DNA from 3 places in the Mesorhizobium sp. M0058 genome. Region 3 is predicted to be linked to each of the others. Evidence: riboswitches for the same ligand, from Rfam matches in the RefSeq annotation. Region 3 holds a riboswitch; each other region holds the start of a gene.
The links. Region 3 has a riboswitch for cobalamin ahead of NKJ75_RS12765 (DUF1636 family protein). Riboswitches for the same ligand answer to the same signal wherever they lie in the genome.
Positions count from the first base shown of each region.

Region 1: linked by a shared signal. The riboswitch ahead of NKJ75_RS24340 (aromatic ring-hydroxylating oxygenase subunit alpha) and the one ahead of NKJ75_RS12765 (DUF1636 family protein) in region 3 are both predicted to bind cobalamin.
Region 2: linked by a shared signal. The riboswitch ahead of metE (5-methyltetrahydropteroyltriglutamate--homocysteine S-methyltransferase) and the one ahead of NKJ75_RS12765 (DUF1636 family protein) in region 3 are both predicted to bind cobalamin.

Region 1 is NZ_JAMYUQ010000014.1:196,910-207,601, forward strand. Features, by position in the region: gene NKJ75_RS24325 (hypothetical protein) at 1-910, opposite strand, end outside; gene NKJ75_RS24330 (PqqD family protein) at 1,063-1,485, opposite strand; gene NKJ75_RS24335 (FAD-binding oxidoreductase) at 1,647-2,747, opposite strand; gene NKJ75_RS24340 (aromatic ring-hydroxylating oxygenase subunit alpha) at 2,785-4,032, opposite strand; cobalamin riboswitch at 4,150-4,351, opposite strand; gene NKJ75_RS24345 (DUF680 domain-containing protein) at 4,851-5,057, shown strand; gene NKJ75_RS24350 (DUF680 domain-containing protein) at 5,124-5,327, shown strand; gene NKJ75_RS24355 (DUF680 domain-containing protein) at 5,399-5,632, shown strand; gene NKJ75_RS24360 (ABC transporter ATP-binding protein) at 5,705-6,817, opposite strand; gene bglA (beta-galactosidase BglA) at 6,884-8,548, opposite strand; gene NKJ75_RS24370 (carbohydrate ABC transporter permease) at 8,554-9,708, opposite strand; gene NKJ75_RS24375 (carbohydrate ABC transporter permease) at 9,710-10,692, opposite strand, start outside.
Region 2 is NZ_JAMYUQ010000003.1:22,336-33,027, reverse strand. Features, by position in the region: gene NKJ75_RS05375 (adenosine kinase) at 5-997, shown strand; cobalamin riboswitch at 1,406-1,607, shown strand; gene metE (5-methyltetrahydropteroyltriglutamate--homocysteine S-methyltransferase) at 1,702-4,053, shown strand; gene NKJ75_RS05365 (cytochrome-c peroxidase) at 4,492-5,547, opposite strand; gene NKJ75_RS05360 (hypothetical protein) at 6,487-6,840, shown strand; gene NKJ75_RS05355 (glycosyltransferase family 10 domain-containing protein) at 6,977-7,981, opposite strand; gene NKJ75_RS05350 (Ros/MucR family transcriptional regulator) at 9,137-9,610, shown strand; gene NKJ75_RS05345 (cold-shock protein) at 9,831-10,043, opposite strand; gene NKJ75_RS05340 (hypothetical protein) at 10,411-10,638, shown strand.
Region 3 is NZ_JAMYUQ010000006.1:309,119-319,810, forward strand. Features, by position in the region: gene NKJ75_RS12735 (precorrin-3B C(17)-methyltransferase) at 1-94, opposite strand, end outside; gene NKJ75_RS12740 (precorrin-2 C(20)-methyltransferase) at 91-864, opposite strand; gene NKJ75_RS12745 (precorrin-8X methylmutase) at 861-1,493, opposite strand; gene cobG (precorrin-3B synthase) at 1,496-2,962, opposite strand; gene cobN (cobaltochelatase subunit CobN) at 2,959-6,633, opposite strand; gene cobW (cobalamin biosynthesis protein CobW) at 6,652-7,689, opposite strand; gene NKJ75_RS12765 (DUF1636 family protein) at 7,692-8,117, opposite strand; cobalamin riboswitch at 8,156-8,360, opposite strand; gene NKJ75_RS12770 (DUF6348 family protein) at 8,419-9,111, opposite strand; gene NKJ75_RS12775 (winged helix-turn-helix domain-containing protein) at 9,141-10,364, opposite strand; gene NKJ75_RS12780 (NADH-quinone oxidoreductase subunit A) at 10,689-10,692, shown strand, end outside.

The sequences.
Region 1 (10,692 bases), on a different contig from region 3:
TCTGCACGATTCCTGACGGGGCCAAGGCGATCATGGCATCCTTGCGCGATATGGGCATGACCGAGCTTCTCGCACCTCCCCTGATATGGGGCACTATCAAAGCAATAATGTCCAGACTTGCAGGAGGTGGTCGAGGCGCGATCTCGTCGATGCGAAAGGCATGCTTGCCTTGCCAGTTCAGCGGTTGGTACGACTTTAGCCGACCCTCCAGCTTCAGCCGCTTGAAGCCCTCCGGATCCTGCTTGAGCGTGGCAAACAGCGGATAGGCCGTCACGCCCTCGGTCCGGTCGATCAGCACATAGTCGTCGCCGACGCTATCGAGCCCATTGAGCAGGCCGGCGACGACTGTTCCCGATTTTCCGGCTCCCCCGGAGCCCGCCAGCAACACGCCCTTGCCATCGATGCCCAGCGTGCCGGCATGGGTAAGCCGCATGCCGCGCGCCGCATATTCCCAATGCAGGAAGGCGCGCAGCGGCGCCGCCTGTTCCCATGGCGGAAAGGCGTCGGCCGACATCATCAGCTGCGCCCCGACATGGCGTTGCGGATCATGGAACTGCCAGAAATCGAGGTCATGATAGTAGCTGCCGCGCAATCCGGCCTCTTCCAGCCGGTTGGCAAAGGCATGATGGTTGTAATCGCCTCGGCCCCAGGTGGCCGGGGCGAGGACGCCATCGATGCCCGGGTGGGCGACGAAAATGCGGCAGCCGTCAGATGCAGACGGATTTTCCGGGGCCGGTATGAAGGCATGGCTCATGGCTTCCGCCAGCGTGCCATGGTCGAGGTGGACACTCAGCTCCAGTCCCGGCAACCGCACGCTGGCGGTAACGGGATAGAATGCGGCGGCGCTTTCCGCGGCCGCCAGCACATGGCGGGCATAATCCGGCAGGGTTTGCAGCGTGATCAAAGGCATGTGTTGGTTGTTCAGCGTCCAGAATTGCGCCGGGTCGCCTGATGCATGTCGCTCGGGGTGGCCCCGGTTTTGAGACGACGACATGCATAAAATAAAAGATCTAAACCGCGTCGCCTGAGTCCGTTCAAACGCGACGCGCTTTCGGGAAACGATTATGCCTGTTTCACCGCCGGCCAGCCGAGAGGTTCCTCGACCTCATGGATCGGGTCGACAATGATGAGATCGGCAAGGTCGTCATGGACATCGACCTTGAGCGGCTCATTGCTGGCAGCAAGCGCAGCCGACAGCTCGCCCGAAAGCGGTTGTGCCGGTGTTTCGGCTGGCGCAAGCAACCCGAAATCGAGCAGTCGGGCAACGAAGCTTTCGAGGTCGGCCAGGCTTGTTTTTGCGGCGCCCGCGGCAGCTCCGACCAGCGCTTCAGTGGCGACGCCGGACGACAAAGCCTGCCAGACCCGGCTGCCGGAATCGGAAAAGCCGAAATACTTGCCGTTCGAAAGATCGAGAACGACGGCTTCGCCATCGAATGATTCGAAAACGATGTCCTTGCTTGCGACCGCGTAGACCCGCTGTTGCATCGCTGTGTCCCCCGTCCCATGCGCCCTGAAGGGATGCGCCGGCTTCACGGTCTGCCAAGCCCTTCCTAAGTGCGTCTAAATCACTTGGCCGTTGGTTGGCAAGACAAAGACCCGCGAATACAACGCCTGCGTCGGCGACCGTTGCGGCGAAGTCGACCGGCTCAAGCCTCGATTTCGAGCGCCGACAATGGTTTCGAGCAGCAGGCAAGGATGAAACCGTCATCGATCTCGTGGTCGAGGATGCCGCCATTGTGGCTCATCTCGACTTCGCCGGAGACCTTCTTCACCTTGCAGGTGCCGCACAGGCCGAACTCGCAGGCGGCGGGAATCCGCACGCCCGAGCTGCGCGCGGTCTGCAGCACGGTCTGGCCGGCGACGCAGCCGGCGTCGACCTCCGAAAGCGAGAAGCGGATCGGCGTCACGGCTTCGACAGGTGCAGCGATGCCGTCCTCGACCGGGGAGGCAAACGGCGCCGGAATTTCCTCCACCACAGGCGCGGCAAAGCTCTCCTGATGGTATTTCGTCATGTCGAAGCCGGCGGCATCCAGCATGCCGCGCACGGCGCGCATGAACGGATCGGGGCCGCAGCAGAAGATTTCGCGCTCGCGGAAGTCCGGAGCCAGCAAGGGCAGCCGGATCGCGTCGATGCGGCCCATATGGCCGTACCAGCCTTCGCGGCTGGAACGTTCCTCGATCATGAAGCCGAGCGACAGGCCGGGCATATGGCCGCCGAGCAGTTCGAGTTCCTTGCGGAAGATGATCTCTTCGGCACGCCGCGCGCAGTTGACGAAACCGACATCGGTCCATGGCGCGCAGTCGTTCAGCCAGCGCAGCATCGACATCATCGGCGTCACGCCGGAGCCGGCGGAAATGAACAGGTATTTGGCCGCCGGGTGGCTGTGCAACGAGAAGTCGCCGGCCGGTCCGTAGGCCTTGACATGCGAACCGGGCACCAGATGGTCGAACATCCAGCGCGTGCCGATGCTGCCGGCCTGCGCCTTGATCGTCACCGCGATCGAAAACGGCCGCGATGGCGACGACGACAGCGTGTAGGTGCGCATCAGCGGCCCGTCCGGTGTCGGCAGTTCCAGCGTCAGGAACTGGCCCGGCTTGTAGCGGAACCAGGTCTGGTTGTCGGAGCGGAAGGTGAAGGTCTTGACGTCGGGCGCCTCGTCGCTGACGCCGATCACTTCCAGCACCTGCAGCCTATCGTTCCACGGCGCCATCTGGTCGAGATGGCGATAGAGCCCAAGATCCGTCATCGCATTCATCCTCTGGTCCCTCTTCGCCTGCTCCAGCTCACGCGACGCTGCGTAGCGCCGGCCGGCCGCCTTCGGCAAGGCGCGGGCCGATGAAGGCCGCGTACCATTCGACGAACTGGATCACGCCGCCCTCGTGCAGCTCCGAATAGGGGCCGGGCTCATAGGCCGGAGACAGGATGCCGAAGGCGTTTTCCTCGACGATGCGGCGGTCCTGGTCGTTGGTCTCGGTCCAGACATGGGTGAGCTCCTCAAGGTTGTAGTCGACCCCCTCGACCGCATCCTTGTGCACCAGCCACTTGGTCGTCACCGCGGTTTCGGTGGCGCTGATCGGCAGCACCCGGAAGGTGACCGCATGGTCGATCAGTATGTGGTTCCAGGTCGTCGGATAGTGGTAGTGCATCAAGGTGCCGATGCGGTCGGCGGCAACAGTGTCGGACAGGTTCTTCGTCACCGCGCGCTTTCCCGACATCGTGTAGCTGACGGCATCGCGCAGCAGCGGCGCGCGGGTGGCGCGGTATTGCCCGGCCGGATCGATGCGGAACTTGCTCGGCAGGCCCGCCGCCTCGCATTTCGCCCAGTGCGCCAGCATCTCCGGATCGCTGTCGGCGCCCTGCACGCCGGTCACCGTCGGCGCTTCGGGGAATGTCTTGCACAGCTCTGGATGATTGCCGGCGCAGTGATAGCATTCGCGGTTGTTTTCCCAGACCAGCTTCCAGTTGCCCTTCTCGATGATGGTGCTCTCGAAGGCGACCTTGGCTTCATTCAGCCGGTGCGGCTTGAGGTAGGGCTCTATCATGGCGCGCATCGGCGCAAAGTCGGCAGGTTCTTTCGCCAGGCAGATGAAGATGTAGCCGCCGACGCTCTCGCAGGCGACGGGCTTCAGGCCGAACTGGCTCTTGTCGAAACCGTCGGCCATCTGGCGGGCAAACAGCAGCCGGCCGTCAAGCTCGTAGGTCCACTGGTGATAGGGGCAGACAAGCTTTGCCGCCATGCCCTTCTCAGTGTTGCAGACACGGCTGCCGCGATGGCGGCAGGAATTGTGAAAGGCGTTGATGTTGCCCTTCTGGTCGCGGACCAGCACCACCGGATAATCGCCGATCTGCACGGTGATATAGCTGCCGGGCTTCGGCAGTTCGCAATCATGGCCGATGAACAGCCAGTCGCGATACCAGATAAGCTCCATGTCGAGCTTGAAATAGTCCGGGTCGGTGTAGAAGGGCTGTTCCAGCGAAAAGCCTTGCTTGCGGCCGTTCAGGAGCCTCAGCATGTCGTTGCGCGTATCCATAGTTCTGTCCTCGTGGTTTAAGGACTGAACTTGGTGGTGATGGAGGAAGGATCGGACGCAGGCCGGCGCGGCGCCGGACATGCACTATCCACCTCTTGACCGCCCACCGCGATCAGTCGAGTCTATGCATCTCGGGCTGGTTTCCGGGCTCTGGAGTTGTCCTTGCGGACCATCGCGACACCTTCCCAGGCTCTTGCCCAGTGGTCTCCCGTTGCGACTTCAACTCCACCACCGTTGCGGGGGCAGCGCCGGATTCTGACCGGCTTCCCAATTCTCCGCTGCGTCGTCACGAAGCGGCACCTGAGATGCGATCATCTAATCACGGCAGCGATCGCGACGTCGGCATGAAAGCGACATCGTATCCATGCGGCGCGACACGCGCGGCATACGCCCCGCCGACCACCGAAGGGCTGAGATCCTGTCTTGCGGCGCTATCATCGCCGTTTCGAATCGCTGCGGATCCAGTTCCGATCGGGGGCAAAAAGGGCTCAACGGTATCGAAAAGTTACTATTAGCAATCTCTAATCGAACCGAACGGTTCGTTTCTGTTGACAATGCGTGCAGGACGGTGTGAACGACGGCCCGGAAACCGACACCGGAGCGAACCACTCGGTTCGACATAAGCAACTGAAAACAATGCGATAAATGACCATAGAGGAACTTCCTGGCACAATTTCAAGGTGCAGGACCGTGGTCCACACGGAACAACTTCGTGATTGGAAACCAGCCTATGGCTTTCCCACATCGGGGCTGTCCGAACGACGCGAATTCCTCCCAAGACACGCCGCTAGACGGACAGACAAACTGGAGTCCTAAAAATGAAAAAGATCATCCTCACTGCCGCAGCCGTTTTGGCGATCACCGGCAGCGCCTTCGCCGGTAGCGACAATTACGGTTCCAATGGTGCGAACCAGCCAGCCGTCTCGGTCGACAGCTCGTATACGGCTTCCATTCAGAAGCCGGCGCACGCTGACAAGCAGCCTGTCGTTCAGGGCGCCGACCGCGACCTCTACGGCAATCGCTGATCCCGACCAAAGAAGGGCGGCTAACCCGTCGCTCTCGGGATCCCAAAAAATTCAGGAGTATTTGAAATGAAAAAGATCATCCTTGCTGCCGCCGCCGTTTTGGCCATCTCCGGCAGCGCTTTCGCCGGCAGCGACAACTACGGTTCGAACGGCGCCAACCAGCCTGCGATTACGTCGACCGATAGTGGCCATACGGCTTCGGTTGAGAAGTCGGCTCCAGCCGAGCAGGCGCCTGCCCACGGTGCCGACCGTAACCTTTTCGGCCGCTAAAAGCCGGTTTCCAGCACGTGGCGGGCTTATCCGCTGCAGCTGGCAGCATCAGAAAAATTCAGGAGACTAAAATGAAGAAGATCGTTCTCGCCACCGCAGCCGTTCTGGCTGTTTCGAGCGCTGCCTTTGCCGGCAGCGACAATTATGGCTCCAATGGCGCCAACCAGCCGGCCGCTGCCGTCGACACCACCCGCACTTCGTCGACCGGCACCAACTCGGCGGTCTACAAGCTGCTGAACTCGTCGGACGACCAACAGAAGTTCGTTCCTCAGAGCAGCGACAGGGATCGGTTCGGCAACAACTAACAGCCGAAGCTTAAAAAAGAGTGGCGGGCCTGGCCCGCCGCTCTTTTTTTATGCCTGTACGACGCAGCTATCTCAAGCCGCCTTCACTTCCACCGGCTTGAGCGAGAAGGAGTGCCCATCGGCGTCGAAGATGTGCAGGTCCCCGGCATCCGCGGTCAGTCGCAGCTTTGCCCCGCGCTTGACCTCGACATTGCCGGGCAGCTTGGTCACCAACGGCAGGTCGGCGCGGCCGATATCGACATAGACAAGCTGCACCTCGCCGAGTTGCTCGACATAGTCCACCACGCCCTCGAAAAGATATTCCGCGCCGGTGGCGGCCGACAGATCCTCCGGCCGCACGCCGAAGCTGACTGCCGCACCCTTTGCTGACGCCGGCGTTGCGATCGGCACCGTTGCCTTGCGGCCGCCGACATGGCTGACGATTGTCGGGTTGCCCGTCCTGTCGATTGTCGCCGGCAGGATGTTCATGGCCGGCGAGCCGATGAACTGGGCAACGAACAGATTGCCGGGCTTCTTGTAGAGGTCCATCGGCGTGCCGACCTGCTCGATATGGCCGTCCTTCAGCACGACGATGCGGTCGGCGAGCGTCATCGCTTCGACCTGATCGTGGGTGACGTAGATCATGGTCGTGGCAGGCATCGATTCCTTGAGCTTGGCGATCTCGATGCGGGTCGCGACGCGCAGCGCCGCGTCGAGATTCGACAGCGGCTCGTCGAACAGGAACACTTTCGGATTGCGCACGATGGCGCGACCGATGGCGACACGCTGGCGCTGGCCGCCCGACATCGCCTTGGGCAGGCGGTCGAGATATTTGGTCAGCTGCAGGATTTCGGCGGCCTGCCGCACCCGCTTGTCGATCTCGGCCTTGCTTTCCTTGCCGATCTTCATCGAGAAGGCCATGTTGTCGTAGACGGTCATGTGCGGATAGAGCGCATAGGACTGGAACACCATGGCAATGCCGCGCTTGGAAGGCGGCACGTCGTTCACCACCTCGCCGGCGATCTTCAGCTCGCCGGAGGTGATCTCCTCAAGCCCGGCGATGGACCGCAGCAAGGTCGACTTGCCGCAACCCGACGGGCCGACGAAGACGATGAACTCGCCCGACTTTATGTCGAGGTCGATGCCGTGGAGAATGTGCAGATTGCCGTATGATTTCTTCACCTGTCTCAGCGTGACATCGGCCATAATTTCCTCCCAGTGATTTCCCTAGAGAACCTGGATTTCCTCAAAAAATCCAGTTTCGTCAAAAACTCAGTCGATGCGCCCGAACCAGGCGCCGTAGCCGCCGAGGCGGATGGAACCTGTGCCGGATTGTCCCGAAAAACCGTGCCCGGCCAATGGCAGCAGCGCCTGACCACCGAGATCGACCTCGGCCGGCTTGCTGGCCAGATTGAAGACGCAGACGATCTGCTCATTGCCCTCACGGCGGGTGAAGGCGACGGTGTCGCCCTCGCTTTCGATGAACTCGATGTCGCCTTTGGCCAGGGCCGGATGCTGGCGGCGGAAACCGAGAAAGCGCCGGTAGTGCTCGAGCAGCGAGGCCGCGTCGCCCTGCTGAACATTGACCGCTTGCGACAAGTGCTTGCCCGGCACCGGCAGCCAGGGCTTGGCCGTCGAAAAGCCGGCATTGCTGGCGGTTGCATCCCACACCATCGGCGTGCGGCAGCCGTCGCGGCCCTTGAATTCGGGCCAGAAGCGAATGCCGTAGGGGTCCTGCAGATCCTCGAACTGCAACTCGGCTTCGCCCAGCCCAAGCTCCTCTCCCTGATAGAGGCAGACCGAACCGCGCAGCGACATCAGCAGCGCCGAGATAACCTTCAGATAGGCGGCCGGGTCGGCCTCGTCGGCGGCCCAGCGCGAGGCCGGACGCATCACGTCGTGGTTGGAAAAGGCCCAGCACGACCAGCCGTCGCTGGCGACCTTGCCGAAGGCTTCCAGCACCTGGCGCACCTTGGCGGCGCTGATCTTTTCCGGCGCCAGGAAATCGAAGGAATAGCACATGTGGACGCGTTTGCCGCCGGCGGTGTAGGCGGCGACCACTTCCAGCCCACGCTGCGAATCGCCGACTTCGCCGACCGCGGCGGCCGCCGGATATTCGTCGAGCAGCGCCCGGAACCGTTCGAGGAAGGCAAGGTTTTCCGGCCGGCTCTTGTCGTAGATATGGTCCTGGTAGTTGTAGGGATTGACCGCAGGTGCTGTCTGGTCGTTGCGCTCTTCGGGCGGCAGCGGCGGATTGTTCTCCAGCCCCTGGCTGTGGAAGTAGAAATTGATGGTGTCGAGGCGGAAGCCGTCGACGCCGCGCTCCAGCCAGAAGCGGGTGACGTCGAGCAGCGCGTCCTGGACTTCCAGATTGTGGAAGTTGAGGTCCGGCTGCTCGGACAGGAAATTATGCAGATAATATTGCTGGCGGCTGGTGTCCCACTGCCAGGCCGAGCCGCCGAAGATCGACAGCCAGTTGTTGGGCGGCGTGCCGTCCGGCCTGGCGTCGGCCCAGACATACCAGTCGGCCTTGGGATTGCTACGGCTGGCGCGGCTCTCCTTGAACCATGGATGGTTGTCGGCGGTGTGCGACAGCACCTCGTCGATCATCACCTTGAGGCCGAGGTGATGGGCTTCCGCAACCAGCGCGTCGAAATCGGCGAGCGTCCCGAACATCGGGTCGACGTCGCAATAGTCCGAGACGTCGTAGCCGAAATCCTTCATCGGCGACTTGAAGAAGGGCGAAATCCAGATGGCGTCGACGCCGAGCGAGGCGATGTAGGGCAGCCTGCGGATGATGCCCTTGAGGTCGCCGATGCCGTCGCCATTGGAGTCCTGATAGGAGCGCGGATAGATCTGGTAGATCACCGCGCCCCGCCACCAGTCGCGATCGACGGCGAGATCGGGCTTCGAGGTCGCCTTCAAAGCGGCTTGCATAAGTCTCAACCTCCTTTGACCGAGCCGGCCAGCAGCCCGCGGACGAAATAGCGCTGCAGCGAGAAGAACACGATCAGCGGCACGATAATGGTGACGAAGGCCGATGTCGTCAGGATTTCCCAGTCGCCGCCGCGCGAGCCGAGCAGCGCGTTGAGCTTCGCGGTCAGCACGATCTGGTCCCCTTCGGTACCGAGGAAAACCATTGCCACCAACAAATCGTTCCACACCCACAGGAACTGGAAGATTGCAAAGGACGCCAGCACCGGGAAGGACAGCGGCAGCACGATCTTGACGAAGATTTCGAAATCGCTGGCGCCATCTATGCGCGCCGATTCCATGATCTCGCGCGGCAGGCCGGCAATATAGCTGCGCAGGAGATAGATGGCGAAGGGCAGGCCGAAGCCGGTATGCGCCAGCCAGATGCCGAGATAGGTTTTCGACGGCACACCGAAGAAGATGCCGACGCCGTTGTAGATCTTCAAAAGCGGGATCAAGGACATCTGCAGCGGCACGACCAGCAGGCCGATGATTGTGGCGATCAGCAAGGCGCGGCCGGGAAAACGCATCCACGCCAATGCATAGGCGGCGAAGGCGGCGATCAGGATCGGGATGACCGTCGCCGGGATGGTGACGGTCAGCGAGTTTATGAACGAGCGGCCGATGCCCTCCGAAAACAGCACGGTCTTGTAATTGTCGGTGGTGAATTTCGGCGGCGCCGACGAGGCGTAATAGACGCGCTGGCCACGGTCGCCTTCGAAAGCCTTGGGCGAACTCATGACGAACGTTCCGTCGGCATTGAGCTGCAAGGTCACGCCGTCGCCGAGATCGGCAGTGGTGCCGGCCGGATATTGCGTCGGTGCCGCCGACTTGACGCCGAAGGCGCTGATGTTGCGCGCAGCACCGTCGCCGAAGATATTGCCGGCAAGCAGGAACTTGCCGTCCTTCTCGACCTGCGCCGAGGCCGGCGGCAGGCGGCCGGCTTCAGTCTGGCTGGAGCTGGAGAACGAGTTCCACCAGCCCGAGGCGATGATCTGGTCCTTGTCGCGCAGCGACGAGACCAGGATGCCGAGCGTCGGCACGGTCCAGACGGCGACGAAGACAAGCACGGCGATGTGGACGCCGAAGCGGCTGGCAAAGGACTTTCCGGTCGCGACGGCCATCTCAATGTCCTCCCGTCTCTTTGTTCGCCTGGCGGATGTTCCAGACCATGATCGGGATGACCGCGATCATGATGATGATGGCGATGGTGGCGCCGCGGCCGAAATCGCCGCCGCCGCGGAACATCCAGTCGAACATCAGATTGGCCAGCACTTGGCTGTTCCATTGGCCGTTGGTCATGGTCAGCACGATGTCGAACACTTTCAGCACCAGGATGGTGATCGTCGTCCAGACCACGGCGATGGTGCCCCAGATCTGCGGCACCATGATCTTCCAGAAGATCTGGAACGGATTGGCGCCGTCGATGACCGCGGCTTCAAGCGTCTCTTCGGGGATGCCGCGCAACGCCGAAGACAGGATGACCATGGCAAAGCCGGTCTGGATCCAGATCAGGATGATCATCAGGAAGAAATTGTTCCAGAACGGCAGCGATATCCAGACCTGCGGCTGGCCGCCGAAATACTGGATGATGGCGTTGAGCAGGCCGATCTGCGTCTGGCCCTCGCCGCGATATTCGTAGATGAATTTCCAGATCACGCTGGCGCCGACGAAGGAGATCGCCAGCGGCAGGAAGATCAGGCTCTTGGCGATTGTGCCCCACCAGATCTTGTCCGTGAGCACGGCGATTATCAACCCTAGAAAGGTGCAGGCGGCGGGCACCACCGCCAGCCAGATGATGTTGTTCAGGATCGAGTTGCGGAACTCGCGGTCGCCGAACGCCCATTCATAGTTGGCGAAGCCGACAAAATGCTGGCCGCCGCGGTCGAGGAAGGACAGCCAGAGCGTCGCCACCACCGGATAGATCAGGTAGACGGTGAGGATGATCATCGCCGGGCCGACGAACAGCCACGGACGGACCAGTCCTTGCCGGCGCAGATTGTCGATGGCCGCAGCCCCGGCCACGCCGCGCGACGGGAATATCAGGTCGACCAGCTTGTTGGCGCCCCAGAAATAGGCGACGCAGCCGCCGACGCCGATGATGATGA
Region 2 (10,692 bases), on a different contig from region 3:
ATTGATGCCGGGTTATGACGTGCTTTGCATCGGCAATGCCATTGTCGACATCATCGCCCAGTGCGACGAGGCATTCCTCGAGATCAACGGCATCATCAAGGGCGCGATGAACCTGATCGACACGCGCCGCGCCGAACTGCTCTACAGCCGCATGGGCCCGGCGATCGAGGCCTCCGGCGGCAGTGCCGGCAACACGGCGGCCGGCGTAGCCAGCTTCGGCGGACGCGCCGCCTTCTTCGGCAAGGTCTCCAACGATGCGCTGGGCGAAATCTATGCGCACGATATCCATGCACAGGGTGTCGCCTTCGACACCAGGCCGCTCAAGGGCGAGCCGCCGACGGCGCGCTCTATGATCTTCGTCACGCCCGACGGCGAGCGCTCGATGAACACCTATCTCGGCGCCTGCGTCGAGCTTGGCCCTGAGGATGTCGAGGCCGACAAGGCATCCGGCGCCAAGGTTACCTATTTCGAGGGCTATTTGTGGGATCCGCCGCGCGCCAAGGAGGCGATCCGGCAGACGGCGAAGCTCGCACACGAGGCCGGACGCGAAGTGTCGATGACGTTGTCGGATTCGTTCTGCGTCGACCGCTACCGGGACGAGTTCCTCGAGCTGATGCGCTCGGGCACTGTCGACATCGTCTTTGCCAACAGCCACGAGATCAAGTCGCTCTACCAGACAAAATCCTTCGACGAGGCGGTGGCGGCTATCCGCAAAGACTGCAAGATTGCCGCCGTCACCCGCTCCGAAAAAGGCTCAGTGATCGTGCGCGGCGACGAGACCGTGGTCATCGAGGCGACCGCCATCAAGGAGTTGGTCGACACCACCGGCGCCGGCGACCTCTACGCCGCCGGTTTCCTGCATGGCTACACGCAGGGCCGCAACCTCAAGACCTGCGGCGACCTTGGCTCGCTGGCGGCCGGCCTGGTGATCCAGCAGATCGGCCCAAGGCCAAGGCAGAATTTGCGCCGCGAGGCGGAAGGGGCTGGGTTGCTGTAGATGCGCCGGCAACTAACCAGCCGCCCTACTGACGCGATGACCGCAGTGGCGGAACTGTGTCAAAGCTCGCTGATAGCGACAGCCATTCGCTTCGGAGAACTGACCCATGCTGCTGCCGTGAAGCTCGCTGGAGGAGCGGTGCAAGGCGTGCTTGCCATGACGGCATTCACCGTCATCCAGATCGTCACCAGCATTTTCCAGAAGCTCAGCTTGGGGAAGGCCAGTAAGGTTCCTGAGGTAACGGAGAACTCGCGGCGTCCGTCGGACTTGACTTGCGATCACGTCCCACGATGCCGAATACGGGCAGCAGACTGAATATTTCACAATGCTAGACAAAGGCGTAAAAGCGCGATCACATAACAACATAAACATTTCGTTATGCGTCATTGACAAAAGAGCGAACTGCTGTGATTGTCTGCGTGTCGTGGTTCTCGCGTGCGGCGCTGCCGCAGCGGAGCTAAGAGGGAAGCCGGTGCGATGCCGGCGCTGCCCCCGCAACTGTTAGCGGCGAGCCAACCCCAATCACGTCACTGAGGCGAATACCCTCAGGAAGACGGGTAGAGGCTATGACCCCGCGAGCCAGGAGACCTGCCACGCGAATTACGTCCACGGGCGGGGTGTCTCGGTGGCCGCTGCAACCCGGCGTTGATGCCGGCCTGCTAGCGCCTTCCTTGTCACCGACGCCCCAATCATCGGGGTATGACATGACTGTCTCTCAGCAAATTCCTGTAGCAACGCTCGGCGTGCCGCGCTTCGGTCGTCGGCGAGAACTGAAATTCGCGCTTGAAAGCTACTGGTCCGGAACATCGTCCGCTGGCGACCTTCTCACGACGTCGAAGGCGCTCCGTGCCGCTAGCTGGGAAGAGCAGCGCGATCGCGGCGTGTCGAAAATCCCGTCGAACGACTTCTCGCTTTACGACCATGTGCTCGACACCGCAGCCATGGTCGGGGCCGTTCCATCCCGTTACGGCTGGAATAGCGGCGAGGTCCCACTTGACATCTACTTCGCAATGGCGCGCGGCAACCAGGGTCAGACGGAGGATTGTGGACACGCTGGTTACCAGGAGGAGGCTCATGGACCTGGTGTAACCGCGATGGAAATGACCAAGTGGTTTGACACCAACTACCACTACATTGTGCCGGAACTCGATGATGATCAGACGTTCGCCCTCTCGTCATCGAAGCCGGTCGATTACTTCCTCGAGGCTAAAGCTCTCGGCATTCACACACGCCCAGTCATCCTTGGACCCATCACCTTCCTCAAGCTGGCGAAATCGCCTGCCGAGGGGTTCGGTCCCATCGCGCTCCTACCGCGGCTGCTGCCGGTTTACGAGCAGCTTCTGGAGAGGCTGAAGCTGTCGGGAGCCGACTGGGTGCAGATCGATGAGCCAGCGCTTGTCCTCGATCTGAACCCGAACGAACGAGCTGCGTTCGAATTCGCCTATGGCCAGCTGTCGAAAGCCGCGCCCGAGCTGAAGATCATGCTGGCTACGTATTTCGGGTCGCTGGGAGACAATCTCGAAACCGCGATTTCTCTGCCCCTGGCCGGCCTGCATATTGATCTCGTGCGCGCTCCCGAGCAGCTGGAAACGGTGGCTCGGCTCGCTCCGAAGGATCTGGTGCTCTCGCTTGGCTTGATCGATGGCCGCAACGTCTGGCGTGCGAACCTGCCCGCCATTCTCGACCGCATCAAACCGATCGTCGCCGGCTGGCCCTTGGACCGCGTCGAGATCGCGCCTTCTTGCTCGATGCTGCATGTGCCGATTGATCTGCGCATGGAGACGGAACTCGACGCGGACATCAGGTCGTGGCTCGCCTTCGCGGCCCAGAAGACCGACGAGCTGGTCTTGCTGGCCCGGGCCCTGTCCCAAGGCAGGGATGCGGTGGCAGGCGCGTTGAAAGCGTCTGCCGAGGCTGCCGCCACGCGCGTGACATCCACGAGGATCCATGACCCGCTTGTTCAGGGGCGGATCGCTAGCATTGAGGACAGCGCGAAGCGACGAGAGAGCGCTTTTGGCGAGCGCTCCAGAGTCCAGGCCGGCTCACTCGGGCTGCCGCCGTTCCCGACGACGACCATCGGGTCCTTCCCGCAGACGCCGCAGGTACGCAAGGCGCGGGCCGCTCATGCGAAGGGCCAGCTGAGCTATGTCGACTATGAGACGTTCCTGAAGAAGGAGATCGAGGCTGCAATTCGCTGGCAGGAAGAGATCGGGCTGGACGTGCTGGTGCATGGTGAGTTCGAGCGAAACGACATGGTACAGCATTTCGGCGAGCAGTTGTCCGGCTTCGCGCTCACCCAGCATGCCTGGGTACAAAGCTATGGGTCGCGCTACGTGCGTCCCCCCATCATTTTCGGCGACGTATCGAGGCGCAATCCGATGACAGTGCGCTGGTGGCAATTCGCCCAGTCGCTTACGGAAAAGCCCGTGAAGGGAATGCTCACAGGCCCAGTCACCATTCTCAACTGGTCTTTTGTTCGCGACGACGTACCCCGCTCCGAAGCCTGCCGCCAGATCGCGCTCGCCATCCGCGACGAAGTGACGGATCTCGAAAGATCCGGCGCAAGGATGGTCCAGATCGATGAGGCCGCGTTTCGCGAAGGATTGCCACTGCGCCAATCTGACTGGAAAGTCTATCTCGACTGGGCTGTCGAATGTTTCCGGATCGCTTCAACGGGTGTAAAGGACGCGACTCAAATTCATACCCACATGTGCTATTCGGAGTTCAACGAGATCATTCACGCGATCGCTGGAATGGATGCGGATGTCATTTCGATTGAGACGTCGCGCTCGAAGATGGAACTGTTGGACGCCTTCACGAGCTCCAAATATCCGAACGAAATCGGTCCTGGCGTCTATGATATTCACTCACCACGCGTCCCGGAAGTCGGCGAGATTTCGGACTTAGTCATGCTTGCCCGCGAGCGACTGTCCGACGGCCAACTGTGGATAAACCCGGACTGTGGCCTCAAAACACGCAAATGGGAGGAGGTCCGCCCTGCCCTCATTAACATGGTCGCTGCAGCACGCGCGCTCCGGCAGAAAGTGCAGGCGTGAGGCTTCTCTTCCTCACCGTGTGGGGAGTTGCCGGCTGGCGGATGTCGGCCGGGAATATGCCAAACCGATCACACTCTTGGAAATGAGCCACTCGGCGCAAATGTGCAATTTCCCTACGGCACGTGTCTTAATCCCGCAGAAATATAAATGTGGCACTACGCTATAATATCGGTTCCTTGGGGACATACAGGCCCCGCGCCTCGAACAAATCGGACACGCGTCGTTTCTCAAAGTAGACTGCTTGGCGCGTTCGCTCAGGCAGCGACAATATATGGTGCTGCGTCTGTCCGCCCCCAGTTGATCGCGCAGACTACGGGCGAGGTGGCAGGGTTCGGGTATCGCTAGCGTCCCGCCAATTCGGAGATGGACGTCGCAATTCGTGTCGCCAAGTAAAAATCGCCAATCATTTTCGATTGCAAGTCCGCAGCCAGTTGGCCCTTATTTTCCTGAGATCTGCGTTACAGGCCGGGGCGTTGTCGCCGTTTCTGAGGGTAAGATGGGATAGGCGACGTCAGGTGCCTCTCCGGTCAGCGAGTTGAGGAAGGCAACAAGCAGGTCAACTTCTTCGTCCGCCAGTACTACGCCGAGCTGGGTGGTCCCCATAATGGCGACGGCCTGTTTCAGATCCCAAACCTTGCCCGAATGAAAGTATGGCGCGGTGAGTGCAACGTTGCGCAGCGGCGCCACGCGGAAGACATAGGAATCGTCGGCTGCATTGGTGACCTCAAATCGGCCCTTGTCTTTGTCCGGCAGGACTTCGGCGCTGGGCCGTTCCACGAGGCCGAATGGGTAATAGGCTTGCCCACCAACGTTGATGCCGGCATGGCAGGACGAGCAGCCTTTGTCCATGAAAAGCACCAGGCCCTGTTTCTGTTCGGAAGTCATGGCAACCTCATCACCATTCAGGAAGCTGTCGAACGGGGCAGGTGTGACCAGTGTCGCCTCGAAGGCTTCGATCGCCTTGGCGAAGTTGTCGAAGGTGACCCGATCGGCTTCAGCCGGAAAAGCTGCATCGAACCACTCGACATATTGCGGCATGGACTTGAGAGTGGCGATGAGTTGGCCCGGTGTATTGGCCATTTCGATCCCGGCTTGGACCGGTCCCTTCGCCTGAGCCTTTAGGTCTTCGGCACGACCATCCCAGAACTGGGCGATGTTGAAGACAGCGTTCAGTACAGTCGGCGCGTTGCGCTGTCCCTTCTGCCAACCATGGCCAATCGAGGTTTCGTGATTGTCGTCGCCGCCGGTGGCCAGGTTGTGGCATGAATTGCACGACAAGACGCCTGACGCCGAGACGCGTGGATCGAAGAACAGTGCCTTGCCGAGAGCGATCTTTTCCGGGGTGATCGGGTTGTTGGCGACTGTCGGCGTGGTGGATGGCAAAGCCGTGAAGGTGGCCAATGCCGTATCTCTGAGGTCGGTGGGGATCGAATCCGCAGCAAAGGCGGTGGGTGCCAGCAAGGTGACAGCCATCGTACTGAATAGGATTTTCATAATTGGTCTTCCTGCGTCGTCCACGCAGCCATTATGCGATCTGCGGCTCATGAACGCCCTGAGCTAGATCAGCTTGAGGGAGAGGACGGGGTCTCACACCTGTTTTCGCAGCTGAGCTGGGACCCTCTTGGAAGCGATCGCTCTTCTCGATTGGACTTCAGGGAGGAGGAGTATCCCTGGTTGGCAACCGGTTTTATGCATCAAAGCACGCCCTGAGGGCGGCTTCGTAGATTCGGTCACTGCGATCTTTCAGCCAAGGTTGAGAAAGTCACAGCATGCGCAAGACTGGCAATCTCTTGCACGAGGTGCGCTGCACGCCTTGCGAAAAGTGAGCTTCTGAACCGTCAGGGTTCATTCGTTGCGTGAATCGGCCTTATCGACACACGCCGACTGCACATTGTGATGTCACCAGCGATGGCGGTTTCAATACCTAAGCAGCGACGGTCTATGTGACAGTATGGATGTCGTATCGGAATAGGCGTTCCGCCTTTGTGGACCGTCACACCGGCATATAGCTCCGCTTCCACGAACATCCCATCACGCGAGGAAAGACATGGCCAACACGCGCAGTATCGCCAATCTAGCCCTTTGTGTCGACGGCGCCGCGATCGAGCAGGTCCACCCGCTGTAACTGCCTCACCTTGATCCACAGATCCTAGGCGCTGACCAGTTTGTCGTCATCATTTGACGGGCGGGGGGCATTGGCCCATAAGCGAGCCAACGCAAACTGTGCGGTTGCCAATGCGTAATGAAGTGAATTGCAATGATCTTCGGTTTGCGAAACACGCACTTCCGACGCAGCTTGCGTTGACAGAGGCGCTTTTAGGCGCAATAGCACTTCCGCTGGCCTATTTTGTGGAGTTCAACTGTGGTTCGGCCAAGGGCGCGGGGCGCCGGACCGGCCCCTTGTAAACCTAATCAAAGAGAGAGAGACCCTGCATGGAAGAAATCTTACCGCGCATCGCCACTGGTGCCGGCATCGGCCCGGCTCTCGCAGAGAAGGCCGTTGGGTTAATGCTGGGGTTCCTGCGGAGCCACGCGGCCGACGGTCCCGGCGCGCGCATGATCGAGGCCATTCCGGGAGCTTCGGAATTAGTAGCGAAGTATCATGGCGACGACCCAGAGGGTGGCGGCCTTATGGGGCTCGGGCAGCAATTGATGGGTGAGGGTCTCAGCATGGCAAAGATCGCCGCCCTCGCCAACGAGACGATCGCCTGCGCCAAGGAACATGCCGGCGACGAACTCGTGGACGAGGTCCTCAATTCCGTTCCTGGCCTTCCCCAGTTCGTCTGATCAGCGGCAGCCGGGGCGCATGACCTTGTGCGCCCGTGCCGGCCCGTCTGCGCAGCAGGCATTCTCCGCCGAGCGTTCCGCACCGATCTCGCCAGACCACCAACCGCTGGGCACGCGAATCGCGCGTTGGAGTACTTCATTCGTCTATCGAAAAATCAACTTCAGGCGATTCGATGTGTATAATTTCTGGCGGTAAGGGTTTATCCTGAACGCTTTCGATGAAGCCCGCGAGATAAGCAAACGTATTGTATTTCTCGAGGACTAGCCGTTTCGCCTCTCTTATTGCGCCGCGACGTTCCTTCCAGAGGTCTGAGTTGATGATTTCTTGAATTTTTTGGATTACGTTCTTGTCCTCTGGGTCAATCAGAACCATAGAGTCCGAAGGGAAGAACCTCGTGATTGCCGGGCTGCCGTAATAGATCGGCATTGTTTCAGCGACGAAGCAGTCCATAAGCTTCTCTGTAAAATAGTAATCAGCACGAGTATTCTCGAACGCTATACTGTAACGATAAGGTGCGAGCGCGTTCCATTTATCTCCAATCAGCCGAAAACCTCGGCCGAACAGGTCAAAATCGAGCTCCTTTCTTAGCCGTTCCAGAAACGCCAGCCGATACCGATGTCCTTTAAGCAGGGCGATGTTACTGGTAATCCATGAGAGCCGAAGTGGCTTATCCATGACTTCGCTGACCAGAAGTTGGTCATATGTCTTGTTTACAGACCAAGACCGAGTGATCGGTGGAGACAAAACGAATCGGCGAGCTGCATTCTGCCGAGCAACCAGCTCTGCGTCAGACGTCAGGACGATAGTATTTTTCCCCTGCCCTTCATGAAATGCACGATGAGCTTTCGTCGGCGGTTCGCCGATTGCAAAAATTGTCCTGTTTGGGCTCGCCTCGATATCAACAGGGAGCCCAAAAAGAGAAGCAGAGTTAAAGACAATATGCCAATCGGGCACGAAGGATGTCGTGCGTACAAAAGCGACATTGTTCCAGATTCCACTGCCCTTTGGAGTGAGCTGGTGGATTGCATCATCCAAAACGCCCCAAGAATCTAGACATGTAGCAACAATGGGCGCCGGGCGTTCCGTCAACAATTTGGCCGACAAAGCAGTTCCACTCCCTTCACTCGTGAAGGTACTCAATCGCCATTCAGGATTGCGGTAACATCGGGCAGCATAAACCTTCCGAGACCTGCTGTCGAGGCAATTGTCGCTTTGCACTTGACCAGGTTCTTCCTCGCTTCGTGTGGTGATTAGGCCGGCTGAGTGGCAGCATGCGTGCCTAAGGAGTTCGCAGCCGGCGCTGCCTAATGGTACGTTTGATCGTCTTCAGGCGGTTGATCAGCCCTTCCGCTTCGGCCGTTCTCCACGGCAGTTCAATGGCATCGCGAACGGAGTCACGGCGTAGGACCAGACCGAAACGCGTGATGGCAATGAGCCGGGTGACGCCAAGTCGATCGAAGTGCCGAGCTTGCCCAACTCACAGGCCCCGCAAAATGCCGCGGAAGGGCATGGCAAACCTGCGCATAGTGGCAAACTCATGTCATCCCTGCTTCAGGACGTCGACCTTTCTGGCCTGGTTGATCGTCAGCACATCCGGAGGCTTCATGCAGAGGGCCTCGGCGACTACCGGCGAGATCACACGGCCGGTCGCGGCATTCTGTATGAGGACGCGTCGCTGGCTGGTTGATGCGTATGATTGATGCAGGCGGCTCACTGTCCTTGCCCGGCCTCTCGGCGCGGCGCCAACTTGCGAGAAGCCGCTCCAGATTCGAGAAGCTGCCGGTCGCCGCGCTGTTTGATATCGTGGAACAGGTGTCATCCGCAGCCACTGCCGCCTCTCCAGGACCGGCTAAGAAACGCCTCGAAATACATTGATGTCCTAGGTTTATCAGCGGCGGTTCCCAGCCCCTTGCAAGAGCGGCTCACCGGCGATGAACTTACATCACTTTGGCCGTTGCCAATGAACGTTTGTTCCATCGTCCCTGACGCCACACCATCAAGCGACCACTATCGCTCGATTTCACAGTCCAAAGAAGCAAAGCGCGACAAAAACAGCGCGCTTAGCCTCGAGGCTACTAGGAACTTCGGCGCAAAGTTAGAGCGGAACGCGCCACGCACCTCGGCAGGGTCGCCAACAACGAGTGGCTCAGCGGTCACAACGCGAAATATGGCGCATCGATGTCGCTTCTGGACGAGCATTGGCAATAACGCAGTCAGAGACATTGTTGCTTTCAGCGGCAACCGGCCCTATGAAGCGACGCTTCGCTGACTATGTTTCACCGCCTGGAGAGTTTCATGACAGAAGAAGCCGGAAAAAACGTCGACACCCTCATTGAGCTTGCCGCCGACGTCGTGTCGGCCTACGTGTCCAACAATCCGATCCCGGTGGGGGATCTCCCTGCCCTCATCGGCCAAGTGCATGCGGCTCTGAGAGCGACGGCCGGAGGTATCCCTGCACAAGAGCCGGTTGCCCTTACGCCCGCAGTCCCGATCAGGAAGTCGGTGACACCGGACTACATCATCTCCCTTGAAGACGGGAAGAAATTCAAATCTTTAAAGCGCCATCTGTCGACCCACTATGGGCTGACGCCGGGTGAATATCGGGCCAAATGGGGCCTGCCGGTGGATTATCCCATGGTGGCGCCGAACTACGCCGCGAAGCGTTCGTCACTGGCGAAATCGATGGGGCTCGGCCGCAAACCGAAAGCGCCGAAAGAGCCGGAAGCGCCGGTGCCGACGAAGCGAACTCGCAAGAAGGTCGCGGCTTGATTGCGGCAATTGAAATCCCTTCTGCAGCGTTGCAGCCGTCGGCTTAATCGTCGCATAAAAAAGGCGGGGCCAACCCCGCCTTCCTTTCCAACAACTTGTTTCATGAGGAATTCGCGACCCATGCAGCAATCTGCTGCCCTCACTTTTGCTCGTCCCTATCGAGCGGCCGTGAGCACTTCCGGGCCTACACGCCCACTCTTGCGACTTCGCAGGAGAAAATTCAACCAGCTTTGCTCAGGCTGCCAGCGGAGGACTTGCCAGTGCGGCGATCCTGCTCGATTTCATAGTTGATCTTCTGGCCGTCAGCGAGGGTCGAGAGGCCCGCGCGTTCGACAGCGGAAATGTGGACGAAAACATCCGGCCCGCCATTGTCGGGCTGGATAAATCCAAACCCCTTGGTGCTGTTGAACCACTTTACCGTTCCAGTCGTCATATACTTGTTCCTTCTTCTACAATGCAACGTGGGCAGGCCATTAGGCCTGTCCGAGTCATAGCCGAGAGTTGGGCGCAGCAAAAAGCGAAAAATTGTTAAGCCCCAATCAGCTGGCGCACTCCATTGTTGGCGTAGCCGCCAGCAAGCACTGTCCACACTACCGCTCGACCAGGCCGGAAGCGCTCGATCTTCCAACGCTCCTCAGCGCCCAGGTCTATGGCTCGTGCTTTGGCACGAGACGTAAGGCCGATTGCTGCTCGTGCCGTCAGGTCAAAGGCCGGGTAGTTCACGGAGCTGCCTTCGTGCATAACACCTTGGGAGCGCCTTAAGGAGTTTCGAGTTGGATTGTTTCAAGAGGGTCGAGGGGTTGATCGATGCGACCAGCGTGGAAGCGATCGATAGCGCGCGCGTTTTGCTGGACCAGTTCAAGGGCAAGTCAGAAACAATCGCCCAAGCGATTGACGACTTCCTGCTTGATTTCATGACCTTGCTGTTTGTGGTAGAAGCCACGCGCGAGCAGTTCCACAATCCGGCGAGGCGGTTAGCGCGCATCAGATTGAGCAAGGTCAGGCTGTTACTCACGCGATGCTCTTGACCTAAGCGACCACTCCGCCAGGCATGCATTTGCAGCCGAGCGCACCGGGCGGTA
Region 3 (10,692 bases):
AGAACTTTGCCTCGGCGACGGCGCGGCTGGCTTGCGGCGTCACCTGATCGGCATTGCCGGGCCCAAGGCCGATGACGGTGAGGCGGCCGCTCATGGCTTGGCTCCCATAACGCCAGGCCGGCCGGACCAGCCGGCGACCAGCACGATGGCGAAATAGGGGGCCTTGTCATCCGGCTTGTCGGCAAGCTTCATCGAGATGCTGCCGGCCATGGTGCCGCGCTCGACATAAACGGCGCGGGCGAGCTTGCCGGTGGCGTCCAGTGCCCGCCTGATCTTGGACAGATTGCGGCCGACCTTCATGATGACGGCGGCATCCGTGTCGGCGAGACGGCGTGTCAGCTCGAACTCGCTCATCGTGCCGGGCAAAACCGTCAGCACATCGTCGCCCTGGACGATAGGCACGCCGGTCTGCGACCAGCAGCCGGACATGGCGGTGACGCCGGGGATGACCTCGGTCGGGAAGCGATGGGCGAGGCGGACATGCAGGTGCATGTAGGAGCCGTAGAACAGCGGGTCGCCTTCGGAGAGCACGGCGACCATGCGGCCGGCTTCGAGGTGTTCGGCGACCTTCTCGGCCGACTCCTCGTAGAAATCGGTGATCTGCGAACGGTAGTCGTCGTGATCCTTGTCGATCTCGGTGGTGACGGGGTAGAGAAGCGGCAGTTCCAGCATATCCGGCCGGAAGCGCGCCTCGACGATGGCGCGCGCATTGCTGTTGTTGCCGCGCTTGGCGAAGTAGGCGACGACATCGGCCTCGGCCAGAACGCGCGCGGCCTTCAGCGTCAGCAGCTCGGGGTCGCCAGGCCCCGTGCCGACGCCGACGAGGCGGCCTTTTGCCAGATCTTCTTTGACAGCTGCGTTCACAGGCCGGGCCTCGCCAGCGAATTGAGCGCGGCTGCAGTCATGGCGCTGCCGCCAAGCCTGCCGCGCACGATGGCGTAGGGCACGCCATAGGAATTCTGCACCAGCGCATCCTTGGATTCGGCGGCCCCGACGAAGCCGACCGGCATGCCGATGATCGCCGCCGGCTTCGGCGCGCCGTCGCGCAATTTTTCCAGGAGATAGAACAGTGCCGTCGGCGCATTGCCTATGGCGACCACCGAACCGGCCATACGCTCGCCCCACAGATCGATTGCCGCCGCCGAGCGGGTGTTGCCGATCTCCTTGGCAATGTCGTGCGTGCGCGGGTCGCGCAAGGTGCAGATCACCTCATTGCCGGCCGGCAGCCTGGCGCGGGTGACGCCATGCGAGACCATTTCGGCATCGCAGAAGATCGGCGCGCCGGCCGCCAAGGCGCTGCGGGCGGCGGCGACGAAATCGCTGGAGAAAACAAAATGACTTGATGCTTCGACCTGGCCGCAGGCATGGATCATGCGGATGGCAACGTCGGCCTCGGCCTCGGAAAAGCGGGACAAATCGGCCTCGGCGCGGATGATGGCAAAAGAGCGCTCATAGATGGCGTTGCCGTCATGGATGTAATCGTAGGCGGCCATGCTTATTCCTGTCGGTAGCTTTCGGCGATTGCCGCCGGCCCGAGCCTTGTCAGGCAAGCGGCGGCGGTTTCGCCCTGAAATCGTGCGCTGCGGACCATCGCCGCGACGCGACTGACGCCGCGTGCGGCGTCATAGCCCGGCCTGTAGCCCGCAGGAAGGGCCTTTGCCGTCGCGTTCACGACAAGTCCGGCTCCGTTTTCGCCGCCGACCAATGTCAGCGCCGCCGGACCGGGGTGCGCGCAGCCCTTGGCGCAGCCGGAAATGTGCAGTGTGAAGTCGAGGATATCAGCGTTTTCGGCGGCGATTGTCTCGGCGATGTCGCGCGTGGCGATTTGGCCGGATGCGCAGGCAGGAGTGCCGGGGCAGGCGGCGATGCGGGTGCGCGGGTCGGCGGCGGCGGTGACGAAGCCGAGCGCGGCGGCGGTGGTTTGGAGGAGGGGGTTCGCGGCTGGTGGTTGGCCGAGGAACAGCAAGGCGCGGCCGGGGGCGAGGCGGATTTCGGCGGTGCCGAGGTTCGACGCTCGGCTGGCAAGGTCGATAAGGTTTTGCGCTGGCATGCTGCCGAAGGGCAGGCCGATGCCGAGGGCGTGGCCGGTGTTCAAGTCGAAGAGGCCAATCGGCGAGCGAGAGCGCTCTACGGCGCCCCCCTCTGTCCTGCCGGACATCTCCCCCACTTGGGGGGAGATTGTGCTGTCGCCGCCGGTTTCGCCAGTTTTCAACGTCGAAGGCGAAGAGCTGACAGCGAAGCTGCTGATCTCCCCCCTTGTGGGGGAGATGTCCGGCAGGACAGAGGGGGGCGCGAAGGAATGCCAACCTGCGAGAGACGCTAGCTGCCTCTCCGACAAATCCCTCGCATGTGCCTCCCGGCCTTTCTCCGCGGTCATCCTGAGGGCAGCAACCGCAATATCGCGCGCTGCATCCTCATCGGCCGTCGCAAGCGGCCTCGCGCTTTGGCCATCGCCGGCAACAGACAAAGCCCACATAACGTTGCCGCCCTCCCGCACCGCCTTCAGCCTGACATCGGCCGTCACCCCATCCATCGTCAGCTGCCCACCACCATCGACAACCACCGACACCTTCGGTCCGAGCCTTGGCGTCAGCCCAGCTTCCTCGACCGCAGCCCTGATCCGCTCAGCCAAAGCTCGCGGATCGGCAATCTCCCGCGGATCGATGCCGGCCAGCGGCCCGGTCTCGACCGGCACGCCGGTACGCACTGCAATCCCCAGTGCATCGACCTCCGCCGCCAACAGCACGGCACTTTCCGCCGTCAGGCCGCGTATCTGCAGGCTGCCCCGTGCGGTCACTTCCATGATGCCGTTGCCGCGCTTCAAGGCGGATTCGCAGAGTCCGATCAGCGACTTGGGGGAAAGCCCTCCAGCAACCGGGTTGAGCCGCACCAGCAGGCCATCGCCGGTCTGCATCGGCGCCGAGAGAGCCGGACAGGCGCCGCGGCGCGAGAAGGCGTTCATGCCGCGACCCCGAGCGCCTCGGCCTCGGCGATCAACGCCGCGAGATCGTCGTCGATCGCGTTGCGCAAGGGATGCCAGAGACCGCGCCGGCGCGCCGACAGGAAGCGCTCGGCGATGACTTTGGCAGCGGCCGGATTTTCACGCAGGATGAAGGCGCGGACATCGGGATCGCCGACATAGGCGTCATGCACGGCCTCGATCAACGCGCCCGAAATGGCGTGCGTGGTTTCGGCAAAGCCGATGAGGCGGTCGACGGTTTCGGCAAACTCGGAAGCGCCGCGCGGACCATGCCGCATCTGGCCGGCTATAAAGCGCGCATTGACGGCTCGCGCCCGCACAACCCGCGACACAGCCTCGCCGACCGAGCGCGGCTTCGGCTTTTGCGGGTCGGTGGTGTCGAGCACGATGACGTCGGCATTTCGGCCCAATGCCGCAAGGGCGGCCGAAAAGCCGCCGATGAAGGCGACGTCGGCGGAGCCCTCGAGAATGTCGCGGCCGGGATCGTCGCCGGTGTGGACCAGCAGATCGGCCTCGGCGACGCGGGTCTCGAAAGCGCCGGGGGAGGCGATGCCTTCGCCCTCTGCGCCGCCATAAGCATGTGATGTCGCATCGAGATAGGCGCGGCCGATTTCTTCGCGCCCGACCCAGTCGCCGCTGGACAGCAGGTCCTCGACGCCGGCGCCGTAGGTGCCGGGCGAGGTGCCGAAGATGCGCGGGCCGATCTTGCCATCGGCACGGGTTCTGGCGGCGAGCGGGTTTTCCGAATCGTCCTCGTCGGACGCGGCAACGGCGTTGGCGGCGGCGTCGATCAGCGCGATCTGGGTCGGGAACATGTCGCGGAACAGACCCGAAATCCGCCAGGTGACATCGATGCGCGGGCGACCGAGCGTGGCCGGCGGCAGCACTTCGATGCCGGTGATGCGGCCGGTGGCCGAATCCCATTGCGGCCGGCAGCCCATCAGCGCCAGGCCTTGCGCGATCTCCTCGCCGCCGGTGCGCAGCGAGGCCGAGCCCCAGAGGTCGATGACCAGCGAGCGCGGCCAGTCGCCATGCGACTGCATATAGCCGCGCACGACTTCTTCTGCCGCCGCCTTTCCCAGATCGTAGGCGGTCGGCGTCGGCATGGTGCGCGGGTCGGAGGTGAACAGGTTGCGGCCGGTGGGCAGCACGTCGGAGCGGCCACGCGCCGGTGCGCCCGCCGGACCCGCCTTGATGTGACGGCCGTCGAGCGCCGCCAGCAGCGCGGCCTTCTCGGCTTCGGCGCTTTGCCGGCGCACGGCGTCGGGCTCGTCGTCGGGAGCGCGGCCATAGATGTGCAGGCCGTCCTTGATGGCGAAATCCTTGAGGTCGCAGAGCCAGGCGTCGATGCGGCGCAGCGCCTCGTCGGGCGCATCGGTTCCGGCGACGCCGGCTTCGGAGGCGAGGCCGGTCTTTTGCGCGGTGTCGACGATCAGCTTGGCCAGACGATCGCGCCGGCGGCGGTCGAGGCCGTCGGCCTGGGCGTATTCGTCGACGAGGCGCTCGAGCTTGTGCTGCTCTTCATCAAGGCCAGCAGCTGCCAGTGGTGGCGGCAGATGGCCAAGCGTGACGGCTGCTATGCGCCGCTTGGCTTGCGCCGCCTCGCCGGGATTGGAGACGATGAAGGGATAGATGACGGGCAGCGAGCCGGTGGCGATCTCGGGGAAGCAGTTTTGTGAGAGCGCAACCGTCTTGCCGGGCAGCCATTCCAGCGTGCCATGGGCGCCGACATGGATGAGAGCATGGATGCGGAGCGATTTGCGCAGCCACAGGCCGAAGGCCAGCAGATCGTGGCGCGGCGGCAGCGTCGGGTCGTGGTAATCGGCGCGCCGGTCGGCCGAGCGGCCACGGTCGGGGGCGAGAGCGACAGTGATGTTGCCGAAGGTGGCGGCGCGGAAGGGGAAGCCGCTCTTACCCTCCCCCTTGTGGGGAGGGTGGCCCGCAGGGCCGGGTGGGGGTGGTGCACCGCTACCCCCACCCCGTTTCGCGCCATCCGCTTCGCGAATGTCGCGAACCGACCCTCCCCACAAGGGGGAGGGTGAAGGAGCGCCCCATGCCGCCTCGACTGCAGCCAGTGCCTCAGCCGGCAAATCCTTTGAGAAGTCCAGATACTCATCCAGCCCCAGCCCACCATCGCTCCGCTCCAACGCGTCCAGCAGCGCACGCGGCGTTTCTGGAATCCCGTCAACGCGATAGCCCTGCTCCTTCAGGTCATGCAGCATGGCCAACACGCTGGACGGCACATCCAGGCCCACGGCATAGCCAGTGCGGCCGGGCGCACTCGGATAATCCGGAATGAGGATCGCCAACTTACGCGTCGCGCGGGGCGTCTGCTGCAACCGTGTGAACGCCGCTAGCCTGTCCGCCACTTGCGCCACGCGATCCGGTTCCGGCCGGTTGGCGAAGGCGCGGTGGCCGAGCGCCGGGTCGGTCTCGCTCTCGCCCTTGAAGGAAATTGCGCCGGCGAGGATGCGGCCGTCGAGTTCGGGCAGCACGACATGCATGGCGAGGTCGGCGGGCGCCAGGCCGCGCTGGTTGTTGTCCCAGACGTCGCGGCGGGTGGTGGCGACGATGACCTGGAAGACAGGCACGCCGGCGCGGTCGAAGAGCGTTTCGACGCCGGGTTCGGCGCCGGAAGCGAAGGCGGTTGCGGTGATGATGGCGGTGGGCTTGAGCGTGGCCAGCGCGGTTCCGACGAAGGCCAGGGAGGTCGGGTCTTTGAGGCTGGAGACGAAGATCGGGATCGGTCTCATGCCGCGCTGGCGGAGTGCATCAAAGAGGGCATCGATTGGCGCGACATCGGCGGCCAGCAGCATCGAGCGGTAGAATAGGATGGGGATGATGGGAAGGTTGATGTTGTCTGCGCCGAGTTCCCGCCCACCCCCCTCTGTCCTGCCGGACATCTCCCCCGCAAGGGGGCAGATTGTGCTCTCATAAATGTTTTCGCCAATCGCAGACCTTGCGGAGATCTCCAAAGGAGCAGGAGAGGAGCCGCCTTTGGTAACGGCTGATCTCCCCCCTTGGGGGGGAGATGTCCGGCAGGACAGAGGGGGGTGTGAAGGAACGCCGACATCGGCAAAATTCAACTTGCCTACGACGCCGCGGCCAGGCTCGTAGTAGCCAGCTTTCGGCACGCTAACCGGGTCAGCCGCCCCCGCATCCCGTCCCGCCAGCCCCGCCAATCTTTGCACCAGCGCCGTCATATTCTCCGGGCCACCCTCGCGGAAATAACCAAGCAGGCCGTCCAGATCCTCGCGCGGCAGCGTCGAGGCTTCGATCAGCCTGAGATCCTCGTCGTGGCTCTCGCCCGGCAGCAGCGCCAGCTTGATGCCGTTCGCACGGGCAGTCGCGGCAAGCTGGTCGCAGCCATAGCGCCACCAGTCGTAGCCGCCGAGGATGCGCACCAAAATCACCTTGGCGTGGCGGGCGACGCTGTCGATCCAGAGGTCCACGGACATGGGATGGCGCAGGTCGCGCAGCGCCGCCAGCCGCATCGACGGCAGGCGGACGGCATCGGCCTTCCAGGCCGCCGCGAGGCCGGCGAGGTCGCTGTCGGTGAAGGACAGCGCCACGATATCCGCCGGCGTCTGCCGGAGATCAACTGGCTCGGCGAGATCGTCGAGCGAGGCGGAGGTCGTGGCGAGTATATGCATCGCGGCTCGTGCCTGAGATCAACCGGCGAGTATACGCTCGATCGCCGGACGGTTCAGCCCCTTCAGGCCAATGACGACGAGACGCGAGCGGCGATCGTCCTCGGCCGTCCAGGCGCGGTCATAGTAATGGTTGACGCGTGGGCCGACGGCCTGCAGCAAAAGCCGCATCGGCTTGCCGCCGACATCGACGAAGCCTTTTACACGCAACACGTTTTCCTGTTCGGCGGCGGTGGCGACGCGCTTGGCCAGGTCGTCGGGATTGGCGATCGAGGGGATGTCGACGATGAAGGTGTCGAAATCGTCATGCTCATGATCGAAAGCGCCGTCGTGATGCGACTTGCGGTTCTCGATGTCGTCTTCGACGGCGAGACCGAGGCCAAGCAGCACCGACGGGTCGACCTTGCCATGCGCAGTCGGCACGATTTTTACCGCGCGAGCGGAATGTTCATTGATGATGGCGTTGGCGCGGGCCGAACCGGCTGAATCCATCAAATCGCTTTTCGACAGGATGATCAGGTCGGCGCAGGCGATCTGGTCCTCGAAGACTTCTTCGACCGGATCGTCGTGGTCGAGCGTTTCGTCCTGAGCGCGCTGTGCCTGCAAAGCGTCCATGTCGTTGGCGACGCGGCCTTCGGCCAGCGCCGGGCCGTCGACCACGGCGATGACGCCATCGACGGTCACCCGGCTCTTCACGCTTGGCCACTGGAACGCCTGGACCAGCGGCTTGGGCAGAGCGAGGCCCGAGGTCTCGATCAGGATGTGGTCAACCTTCGGTGTCAGCGCGAGGATCTTGTCGAGGGCGGGCACGAAATCGTCGGCGACTGTACAGCAGATGCAGCCATTGGCCAGTTCGACGATGTTTTGCTCGGGGCAGGTGTCGATGCCGCAGCCTTTCAGGATTTCCCCGTCGATGCCGATGTCGCCGAACTCGTTGACGATGATGGCGATGCGCTTGCCGCCGGCATTTTCCAGGAGATGGCGGACCAGCGTCGTCTTGCCGGCGCCGAGGAAGCCTGTAACGACAGTGCAGGGAACACGGGAGAGGTTGGCGGTCATGGTCAGTCCTTCAGGATGTCGAGGGGCGGGATGCGGGCCACTAGGCCGCGCTTGAGGCTATCGGGCCGGCCGCGCCACGGGATGAGGCCGTCGGCCGAAGTCGCGAAGAGCTTTGCGCCGGTAACGAGGTCGGCGCCGCTGGTTGCGGTCAGATCGCCGAAGACATAGCTCCAGCAGCCATCGCGCAGGATCGCGGCGCTGAGGCGGCGCTTGCAATTGCCGAGACATTCGGCGGTGCGGACCCGGATATCGCCGGCAGCGGCGCGGCGTGTGTCCTCAGCCAGCAATTCGCCGGCGCGCGGATGGGCGTCGGAACCGGTCTCATCGCGGCAGGAGGCGCAGACGATGACGGTCACGCCGGTCAGGGCGTCGTTGTCCCCGGACGCAATGTCCGCTGTGCCAGCCGAAAAACTGCTGTTCTGGTCCAAAAACCGTGCTCCTTGCCCGGAAACCCGCCAGGCGATCGGATACTTTGTCTCAGACGGCAGGTCTCCTGGCTCGCGGGTCGTCGCCTTGGTTAGCCGCCTTCCCGGTGTTACCCAGTGGCTTTCGGCCTTGGCTCGTCGCTTACAGTTGCGGGGACAGCCGCGGATTTGGGACCGAAATCCCGCACCGCATTCCCTCTTGGCCCTTGCCGTTGCGGGCAGGGGACCGTCTGCAGCGGATTTAGGCTTTTGCGGGCGGCGGTGTCAACGCAAGGCTACGACATGGCGATGTCGGCAGGGGCTGTCATGTCCCGGCTTCCGGCAGTGCCAGGATGACCTGTCGGATAGCTTGATAGCCATCGCCATAGTCCCAGTCATGACCGACAGCCAGATTCTGTCCCTCATGCCAAACCGCGTTGTCCAGAAGGACTTCGGCACTAATCAGCGTGCCCTTCAAGCCTGCCAGAAAGGTCCGGACAAAATGGCTTTCGGGGGGTACCGAAGCTGTGAACAGCTTTTCCAGCTTGGCATAGAATGCTGGATAGCCTGGTGTCAGCGAGCATAGCTCGGTTGTGGCCTGGGAAATGACCGGGCCGCTATAGATTTTCCAGCGGGCATCTTTTCGCCAGATCTTCCAACTGGCGCTGCTTCGCTGCCAAAGCTCTATTTCGGCCTGCATGTTCTCGCAGACGTGATCGGCCAGTCCCTCAATGGCAACATGGAAAACACCACGGAGAAACTTTTCAAACGCCTGGTTCAGTTCCTGTTCGCGCGTGTCGCCGAAGCCAGCAAAGGATTCAATGACCGGCTGAACATCAAGCAGCGGAGAAAAAATGTAGATTTCCAGGACCAGCCGGTCAGAACTCGTCTCGAACACCTCAGCCTCAAACCGAAGCTGCTTCGATTGGAGCATGACGTCCCTATCTCTGCGGACTGCATCTATTCCATGCGCAATGAGGGCGCCATGGATCATGTCGAGCACTTTGTCCGATGCCATTGCACAACCTACGAGGCTTATTGAGGCCTCTATGACAGACGCTGCAAGGGTTGGCCATCTCTCTCGCTAGCCAATGCCGGCCCCAGATTGCCGGCCGGCGTCACTTCGATGCGCTCAAGGCCAAGCCAGCCCTGCATCTCCTTTAGTTCCTCGAAAAGCTGTGCGGTGGTCTCAGGCGGTGCGCCTGCTTCGGCATAGGCGGCGTGGACGCGTAAGACACTCGCAGGCCGGTCGGCCTTGAGGTCGACGCGGGCGACGATCTTGTCGCCGAGCAAGAAAGGCAGCACGTAATAGCCATATTGCCGCTTGTCGGCCGGGGTGTAGATCTCGATGCGGTAGCGGAAATCGAAGAGACGCTCGGTGCGCGCGCGCTCGAAGACCACCGGATCGAAGGGGGCCAGCAAGGCGCGGGCCTCGATCTTTCGCGGCAGGCGGGCGTCCCTATAGAGGTAAGCCGGCTTGTCCCAGCCTTCGACGTTTACCGGCAGCAGTTCGCCCATCTCGACCAGTTCCTCCAGCCGGCCCTTCATGTCGGCCGGCGACAAGCGGAAATAATCGCGCAGGTCACCCGACGTCGCGATGCCGTGGGCGCGGGCGGAAATGCGCAGCAATTCGCGGTGCGCGTCCTCGGCCGCCGGCACCGGCAGGTCGAGGATCGCCTGCGGCAGCACGCGCTCGGGCAGGTCGTAGAAACGCTCGAAGCCACGGCGGTGCGCCGTGGTGATGCGTCCGGCCCAGAAGAGCCATTCGAAGGCGTGCTTGGCGTGGCTCCAGCCCCACCAGCCGCCCGAACCTTTCTGGCCCTCCAGTGCCGAAGCGGCAATCGGGCCGCGCTCGGCGACCGCGCGGTAGATCTCTTCGATATAGGCGGCGTGCTCGCGGCCCCATTTGGCGAGGCCCAGATACATTTCGTCGCCGCTTTCAGCGCGCTGCATGCGCCAGCGCATCAGTGGGTAGGTCTCGACCGGCAGGAACGAGGCCTCATGCGCCCAGTACTCGAACACGGTGCGCTTGCGGGTGATTGCGGCATTGTCGAGCAGGGTGAGCGGGTAGGGGCCAAGGCGCGAATAGAGCGGCATATAGTGGGCGCGCACCACGGCGCTGACGGAATCGATCTGCAGCAGGCCGGTGCGCGACAGCACGCGGGCGAGGTGGCGGCGATCGGGCGTGCCGACCGGGCGGGGATCGAGAAATCCTTGCGCGGCGAGCGCGATGCGCCTGGCCGTGGGGAGTGAGATTTTGTCCTTCGTCAAAGTGTCTTGCCTCGAACCATTTTCCCGACTTTAGCCGGCGATTCCGGTCATTCTAGCAGGCAAATGGCGGGAGACGTGTCAGGAGACAAAAGTTGAGTGAAAGGAAGGAAATCAAACAGGAGGAGATCGGACCAGTTTTTCCCGGCCTGCCGTCCAGCACTGTCTTTTGAACAAGGTTTGACTTGCTTCGCTGAAAGCCCTGCGCTAACCCTCGCCGCGTTGCAGCAAGGCACCTAAAACGGTTCAGCGGTTAAACTGTCGCGCTTCCGCATTAGGGTTGGTTGCTGTAATCAAAGTGGATTGGCCGCCAACGGAAAGCCGAGCATGA